3 regions of the uncultured Dysgonomonas sp. genome follow, and region 2 is predicted to be linked to each of the others. Evidence: riboswitches for the same ligand, from Rfam matches in the RefSeq annotation. Region 2 holds a riboswitch; each other region holds the start of a gene.
What was found. Region 2 has a riboswitch for cobalamin ahead of cobI (precorrin-2 C(20)-methyltransferase). Riboswitches for the same ligand answer to the same signal wherever they lie in the genome.
Positions count from the first base shown of each region.

Region 1: it holds a riboswitch for cobalamin, as region 2 does, so the genes downstream of both, QZL88_RS09800 (anaerobic ribonucleoside triphosphate reductase) here and cobI (precorrin-2 C(20)-methyltransferase) in region 2, are expected to answer to the same signal.
Region 3: it holds a riboswitch for cobalamin, as region 2 does, so the genes downstream of both, QZL88_RS03765 (TonB-dependent receptor) here and cobI (precorrin-2 C(20)-methyltransferase) in region 2, are expected to answer to the same signal.

Region 1 is NZ_LT599032.1:2,382,130-2,384,407, reverse strand. It holds gene QZL88_RS09800 (anaerobic ribonucleoside triphosphate reductase) at 1-1,416, opposite strand, end outside; cobalamin riboswitch at 1,590-1,786, opposite strand; gene QZL88_RS09795 (DUF2284 domain-containing protein) at 1,976-2,278, shown strand, end outside.
Region 2 is NZ_LT599032.1:571,392-573,669, forward strand. It holds gene QZL88_RS02515 (MaoC family dehydratase) at 1-14, opposite strand, end outside; cobalamin riboswitch at 477-793, shown strand; gene cobI (precorrin-2 C(20)-methyltransferase) at 908-1,612, shown strand; gene QZL88_RS02525 (ABC transporter substrate-binding protein) at 1,619-2,278, shown strand, end outside.
Region 3 is NZ_LT599032.1:865,557-867,834, forward strand. It holds gene QZL88_RS03760 (hypothetical protein) at 1-816, shown strand, start outside; cobalamin riboswitch at 1,032-1,208, shown strand; gene QZL88_RS03765 (TonB-dependent receptor) at 1,317-2,278, shown strand, end outside.

The DNA.
Region 1 (2,278 bases), 1.8 Mb from region 2:
ATCGAGCATCTGATCCAGTTGCCTGTAAAAACAGACGATTCTTTCCTTCTCGTTTTCTATGTTTCTGCATTCTAGTGCAATGCGTACCAGATTGAGTGTAGAGAAAGAAAGATTGCCTCTGCCTACCGAAGTTTTCTTTCCAAAGCGGTTTTCGAATACACGGGTACGGCAGCCCATTGTTGCCACCTCGTACTCAAAGCGGCGGGGATCGTTCTCATTCCATTCTTCATGTTGGTTGAATGTCGCGTCCAGATTCAGGAAGTTAGGGAAGAAACGATGCGCACTCACCTTGCATGCCAGTTGGTATAAATCGTAATTCCGGTCTGTTGGTAAATAGCTTACTCCCCGCTTCTTTTTCCATATCTGTATCGGGAAAATGGCTGTTACTCCGTTGCCCACGCCTTCATCTGTGCTGATTAACAGTTCCCGCATGATGCACCTTCCTTCGGCAGAAGTATCCGTTCCATAATTGATAGAGCTGAATACCACCTGGTTGCCTCCCCGGGAGTGTATGGTGTTCATGTTGTGGATGAAGGCTTCCATCGACTGATGTACACGACTCACAGTACGGTTTATGGCATGCTGGACAATTTTTTCGTCACCCTGTAATCCTGTCAAATTTTTTGATAGGTAATCTTCTATCGGTGTTTCGTAAAGGTGTTTGTAGTCAAGTCCGTTTATCTGTTCCAGCACTTTTATCTCTTCAATAAAGCTGCGCCTGACAAAAGGTGCCAGATAAAAATCGAAAGCAGGGATGGATTGACCGCCATGCATTTCATTCTGGGCTGTTTCCATAGATATACAGCCGAGCATGCTTGCAGTTTCAATACGTTTAGCAGGGCGTGATTCGCCATGTCCGGCATTGAATCCATGTTGAAGTATCTTATCTAGCGGGTGTTGTACGCAGGTGAGGCTTTTGGTCGGATAATAATCCTTGTCATGAATATGTAAATAATTTCGGCGGACGGCTTCTTTTACTTCCGGCAGCAGCAAGTAGTCGTCGACAAAAGGCTTGGTTGTTTCACTCGCGAATTTCATCATCATTCCTGCCGGGGTATCGGCGTTCATATTGGCGTTTTCGCGTGTGATATCGTTCGATTTGGTTTCTATGATTTCGAGAAACATGTCGCGGGTCTTGGCTTTTCGGGCAATACTCCGCTGATCGCGGTAAGCGATATATTTCTTGGCGGCTTCTTTGCGTGGGCTTTTCATCAGCTCCACCTCTACCATGTCCTGAATTTGTTCTACAGTCATTTGTTCGTTTCCCTGGCAAGAAACAAAATCCGTGATGCGTCTTATCAGGGAAGAGTCTTCTCCTTGTTCGGTGTGTAACATGGCTTTGCGAATGGCTGCCATTATCTTTTCTTCATTGAAGCCGACGATGCGTCCGTCTCTTTTTACAACTGTCTGGATCATGGTTGTATTATGTTATAAGTAAAAGAAAGTATTCGACCCGCTTTCGCGTAGTCAATTGTTAATTAATGATACATTGTTTCAATGTAACTGACGGGGAAAGAGAGCAAAATAGGCGAAGAGAGATTAATGATGTAAAGTCACCGCATATCCTATTCTATCGCTTTTCTCCCGAAAGCTACGAATGTATACACGGCAGGTCTTCTGACTCATTTCTCTGCTAGGCGCCTTCCCAATATTCAGTTGTCTGTTAATCAGTGGCGTGAGAGCCTCGCTTTTTCTTGAAATTTACAGCTACGGGGATAGTTCAGGACTTACACCTGATTCCCTTTTCATCCGATTTTATTTCAGAACCGTATATGACAACAAAGGTAAATTATTTTTTTATATGGTTTTCAGAAATGAGATTTATTTATCTTAAAATAATACTGAAGTTTTCCAAAACTAATTTTAAGTTTCATATTATCAGCTAAATAAATTTTGGGTATTGTTGAAAAGTTTTCTAAATGGTATGATTGATTTAAATAAATATACCTTTGTTGAAAACTTTTTTAATAAAAGGATGTACTTGATAAATAATTTTGTATCGAATATTTCTGCAACGGATTATATAACAAATTACAGGGATGTAAGTAAGTTTATCGTATTCTGCAAACAATGCAATAAGTATAATAATTGCTGGGCATGTCCTCCCTATGATTTCGATATGGATGGTTATCTATCCGGCTATGAAAGCGTATATATTATAGGAACGAAGATAAGTCTCTCGGAAAATGTACGGTTGAAATGTGTGGAGGCTGAAATAAGCCGTCGGACAGGTGCTGGGATCATTGCTGATGTAAGGCACGAACTAGATAAGCAGCTA
Region 2 (2,278 bases):
ATAAGTTTTGCCATAATAGTTAATTAACAAATACAGTATAAAAATATTGATATTAAACGATATTACCAAATAAACATAATAAGGAATATAAATTTAACTATATTTTTTCGCGATTTAATAATTTCCTCTACTATAACACACTTTCGATGCAGCATGTAATCTAAAATTTAACAAGAAACGCATTAATTCCTTTATCAAAAAACTTGACAAACTTGACAACTTTTACACATTTTTTATCTGTCAGCTTTTTCGTTCATTTCAACTTTGTATCCAACTTAAAACTTGACAAAGTTGACATATTTTCATATTTTCCACCTGTCAGTTTTTACTCTTATTGTAAGACTCTCCTGAGGAATAACGTCGGCTTCTAATATTTCAAAGAACGCTTGTTTCATTTTATTGAATACATCAATCATTTACTTATAGATAAAGTTATTTGACTTACATTATATAAATCTTTATAAATTTAATTCCATATCTTTGCACTAAATTTTGGTGTTACAAATCCGCATTACCGGATGAGTAATTAAAAGGGAATCAGGTGTAAATCCTGAACAGACCCGCTGCTGTAAGCTCTTTTCAGTGAGCAGTTAACAGTCATCAGTTAACAATTTTGCTGAAAAAAGTCTTTGAACAATACCAAACACCACTGTTTCACAGTAATCAGTGATACAGTAATCAGTTAACAGTTTTTTTGACTGTTTACTGATAACTGCTAACTGTTTACTGAAAATGGGAAGGCCGTTCAAGGATGGAGCAAGTCAGAAAACCTGCCAAAGCGTTATTAGTTGAAAGCTCGAGGTTTAGGCTTAAAATACTGCTTACAGACAACATTTGTACCTGTTCGTCTATTTTTCCTATACTAAAAGCATCTTATTTTTTAACTCCAATAAAATGGATTGTATAGATGTTTGATTCTGTTATGTTCGTATCTCTCGGTCCCGGAGACCCGGAACTGATAACCTTGAAAGGTTTGAAAACACTGCAAGAAGCAGATTTAATATTTTGTCCGTCAACCGCCCTTCCCGGAGGAAAAAGGTCCTCAAGGGCAAAGGATGTCTTATTGCAATTGGGCGTCGATGAATCAAAGCTGAACACATTCAATGTACCGATGAACAAAGACCGTTCACTGGCCATTGAAAGCTACAAGGCTGTGGCGAAAGAAATATCGGATAAGTATAAATCCGGACATAAAATAGCTGTTACAGCCGAAGGAGATGCCGGATTCTACTCTACCATTTACTACATAAGCGAATATCTTACACAGGAGAATATACCGGTCAGCCGTATCGCGGGCGTGCCTGCATTTATAGCCTGTGGCACTCTGGCCAATATTCACATTGTGAAACAAGAGGAAGAACTCGAAGTTATTCCGGGTACCATAACATTAGACAGCCTGAAAGAAAAGATCAAAAGAGAGAAAACCGTTGTACTAATGAAAACTTCGCAGTGCGAACAGGTAATAAAGGAAGCATTAGAAAATATTCAGGACGTCACTTTCCACTATTTTGAGAATGTTGGGATTTTAGGCAAGGAGTTCTATACTCCTAATAGAGAAGAAATACTCAATCGTAAATTTCCTTACTTTTCACTAATTATAATCCGCAAATAGACCAATATGAAAATCCTTGTCCATTCAATAATCCTGCTTGCTTTTGGCTGCTTCATTGCATGCAACCCGAATAAGAAAGACAGCAACAATATCTTCGGCTCGCACGATACTTTAAATATCAAATATGCAAAAGGCTTTACCGTGTCCGAACATGGAAATTACAAGCTGGTGGATATACACGATCCTTCCGGGGAAAGCGATACCAAATATCAATATGCTTTATTGAAAAGAGGGGAAAATAAAACCGGCATACCTGCCGGATACCAGATTATAGAAGTCCCCGTAAGAAGCGTGGTATGTATGACCACCCTGCAAATTTCCAATTTTATCAAATTAGACGCTGTGGACAAAATAGCAGGGATAACCAGCACCCGTTTCCTGTTCAATCCTCAGCTAAACGAACAATTAAAAACCGGAAAAACAAGCAAAATCGGTATCGAAGGCGAGTTTGACAACGAAGTGGTTATGGCTCTCGATCCCGATATTATCCTTGTTTCGCCCTTCAAGCGTGGAGGTTATGATGCTATCCGCAATCTGGATATTCCTCTGATCAGCTTTTTAGGCTATAAAGAATCGTCTCCTCTGGGGCAAGCCGAATGGATAAAATTTACGGGTCTATTATTGGGCATGGAAGAGCAGGCCGGTAAACAATTCGATGAAATAGAA
Region 3 (2,278 bases), 290 kb from region 2:
TTAACAGATACCAATGGCAAAGAGCTATGGCTAGGAGGTAAGCTCGATGATAACACAACTGTACAAATGAATAACAACGAATTGAAGATACAGCATAATCCTGCTGCAAAATTTATTATCAATGATACAATGGTTGTAGTAAACAATAAGATTGTGGACATACGCGTCGCCCGGGAATTTATGGTTAACGATACGGTTATAAGTATAAAAGGAAAGTATGTAGATATGCGACCGGCCATCTTATCTATTAATAACAATACATTCAGTATGAATGAAAGCGGAAGGACCAGAATGACCGGAACGTTCCAGTATACAGATGGTACCCAGGATCAAGGACATCTGCTTACAGCCAATAATAAAGGTGATGCATACTGGGGCGCATTAAGGCCTTTAGGGACTGTAAAGTCAACTTCAATTAACAACAACAAAGGTTTTGCCAGTAGCACAGTACAAGTATCTGACGGTATGCTTGAATTGCCTGCCGGACAATGGCTGATATTTGCTAAATTCAATTCGAACATGAATGCCTCACTTACAGGAATGTATCATTGGATATTATTATCTTCAAAAACACCGAGTCAAAGCAGTTACACCACCATATCCAGAGCCGGAGCCAATCCAGAGAAGAAGACCGCCGGAACGGGTATAAAGTCATATGCCACTCCATTTATATTACATTATGTAAACATAAAGGAGAAAACTCAATATATTATACAGGCTGGCACCAGTAACGCAGGCAATTCGGCTACTGTATCCGAAACATGGATAGGTAATTCTTATTTTTATGCACTGCGAATTGATATTCCGACCGACTAATAAACAGAAGTTGAAATATAGATAAAAAAACATTTCAATTTTAGTTTTGCTTTTTCAAAATAATCTTCCATCTCAAATATAAGAAAGGCAACCTCTCTTATATTTGAGATTTTTATGAGTTCTTCCTCTATATCACATTCTCTCTTATTCCTGATAAGCTCTATAATACTCCTCACAAATAATTATCGCAAAAAAGTAAATCTTCTATAATATTGTGTATCTTTGCACTACTTTGTTCCATTAAGGATGAAAAGGGAATCAGGTGTAAATCCTGAACAGACCCGCTGCTGTAAGCTCTGGGAATGTTTATATCAAAATACCACTGTTGCAAAATGGGAAGGTGATATAAGCAAGAGTAAGTCAGAAGACCTGCAAAGTAATATTTCGACAGCTTTCGAGGAATAAGGCTTAAGAAACATGCGTAAAAGAATTTAACTACCCTTCTTTTTCTTTGTTCTTATCGGATGCTGCAATTATACTAAAAGATATATTTTGCATAGATGAGAATTTTATTTTCTACCTTTTTATTTTTTTGTTCTTTCGCTGGTACATTTCTACTGGCGCAAACAAATGATAGTATCGAAACACAAAAGCTATCGGAGGTAGAAGTATCTGCACTTATAAAACCGTCGGCTGCCCGCTCGACTACACCACTGCAAGTGATAGACAACGCTGAAATGGAACGGATCGGCATATTATCTGTATCGGATGCCGTACGCAGATTCTCGGGCGTCAGCATAAAAGATTATGGAGGTATCGGTGGCATGAAAACGGTATCTATCAGAGGTATGGGGGCACAGCATACAGCAGTAAGTTATGATGGAATAACAATGAGTAATGTACAATCCGGACAAATAGACATAAGCCGTTTTTCTCTGGATAATGTCTCTATGATTTCTTTATCGATAGGACAATCCGATGATATTTTTCAATCCGCAAGGTCTTATGCTTCCGCCGGAGTACTCCAGATAACAACATTACAACCTACTTTCGACACTAAGCGGAATACATTAAACACAGGGGTCAAAACGGGATCATTCGGACTATTAAATCCAATGGTTTACTATGCCCGTAAAATTAACGGGCGATTTTCTATTTCCGTTAACAGCGGATGGGAACGGGCAGACGGCAGGTATAAATTCACATATAAAAATGCAGAACAGACCGAGGAACGAAAAAGAAGAAATTCTGATGTAAGTATCTGGCGTACGGAGCTTAATTTATATGGCAATTTGGGTAAAGGTGGAAATTTAAATTTCAAGGTGAATTATCTGGATTCGGAAAGAGGCCTGCCAGGATCGGTAATTTTTTACAAAGACGATAATGATGAACGAGTATGGAATAAGGATATTTTTGCCCAGACCTATTACAAAAATACGCTTTCACATAAACTGGAACTAAAGGCACAGGCAAGATTTAGCCGTACATATTACAAATACCTCGCTCTAAATAACAATATATC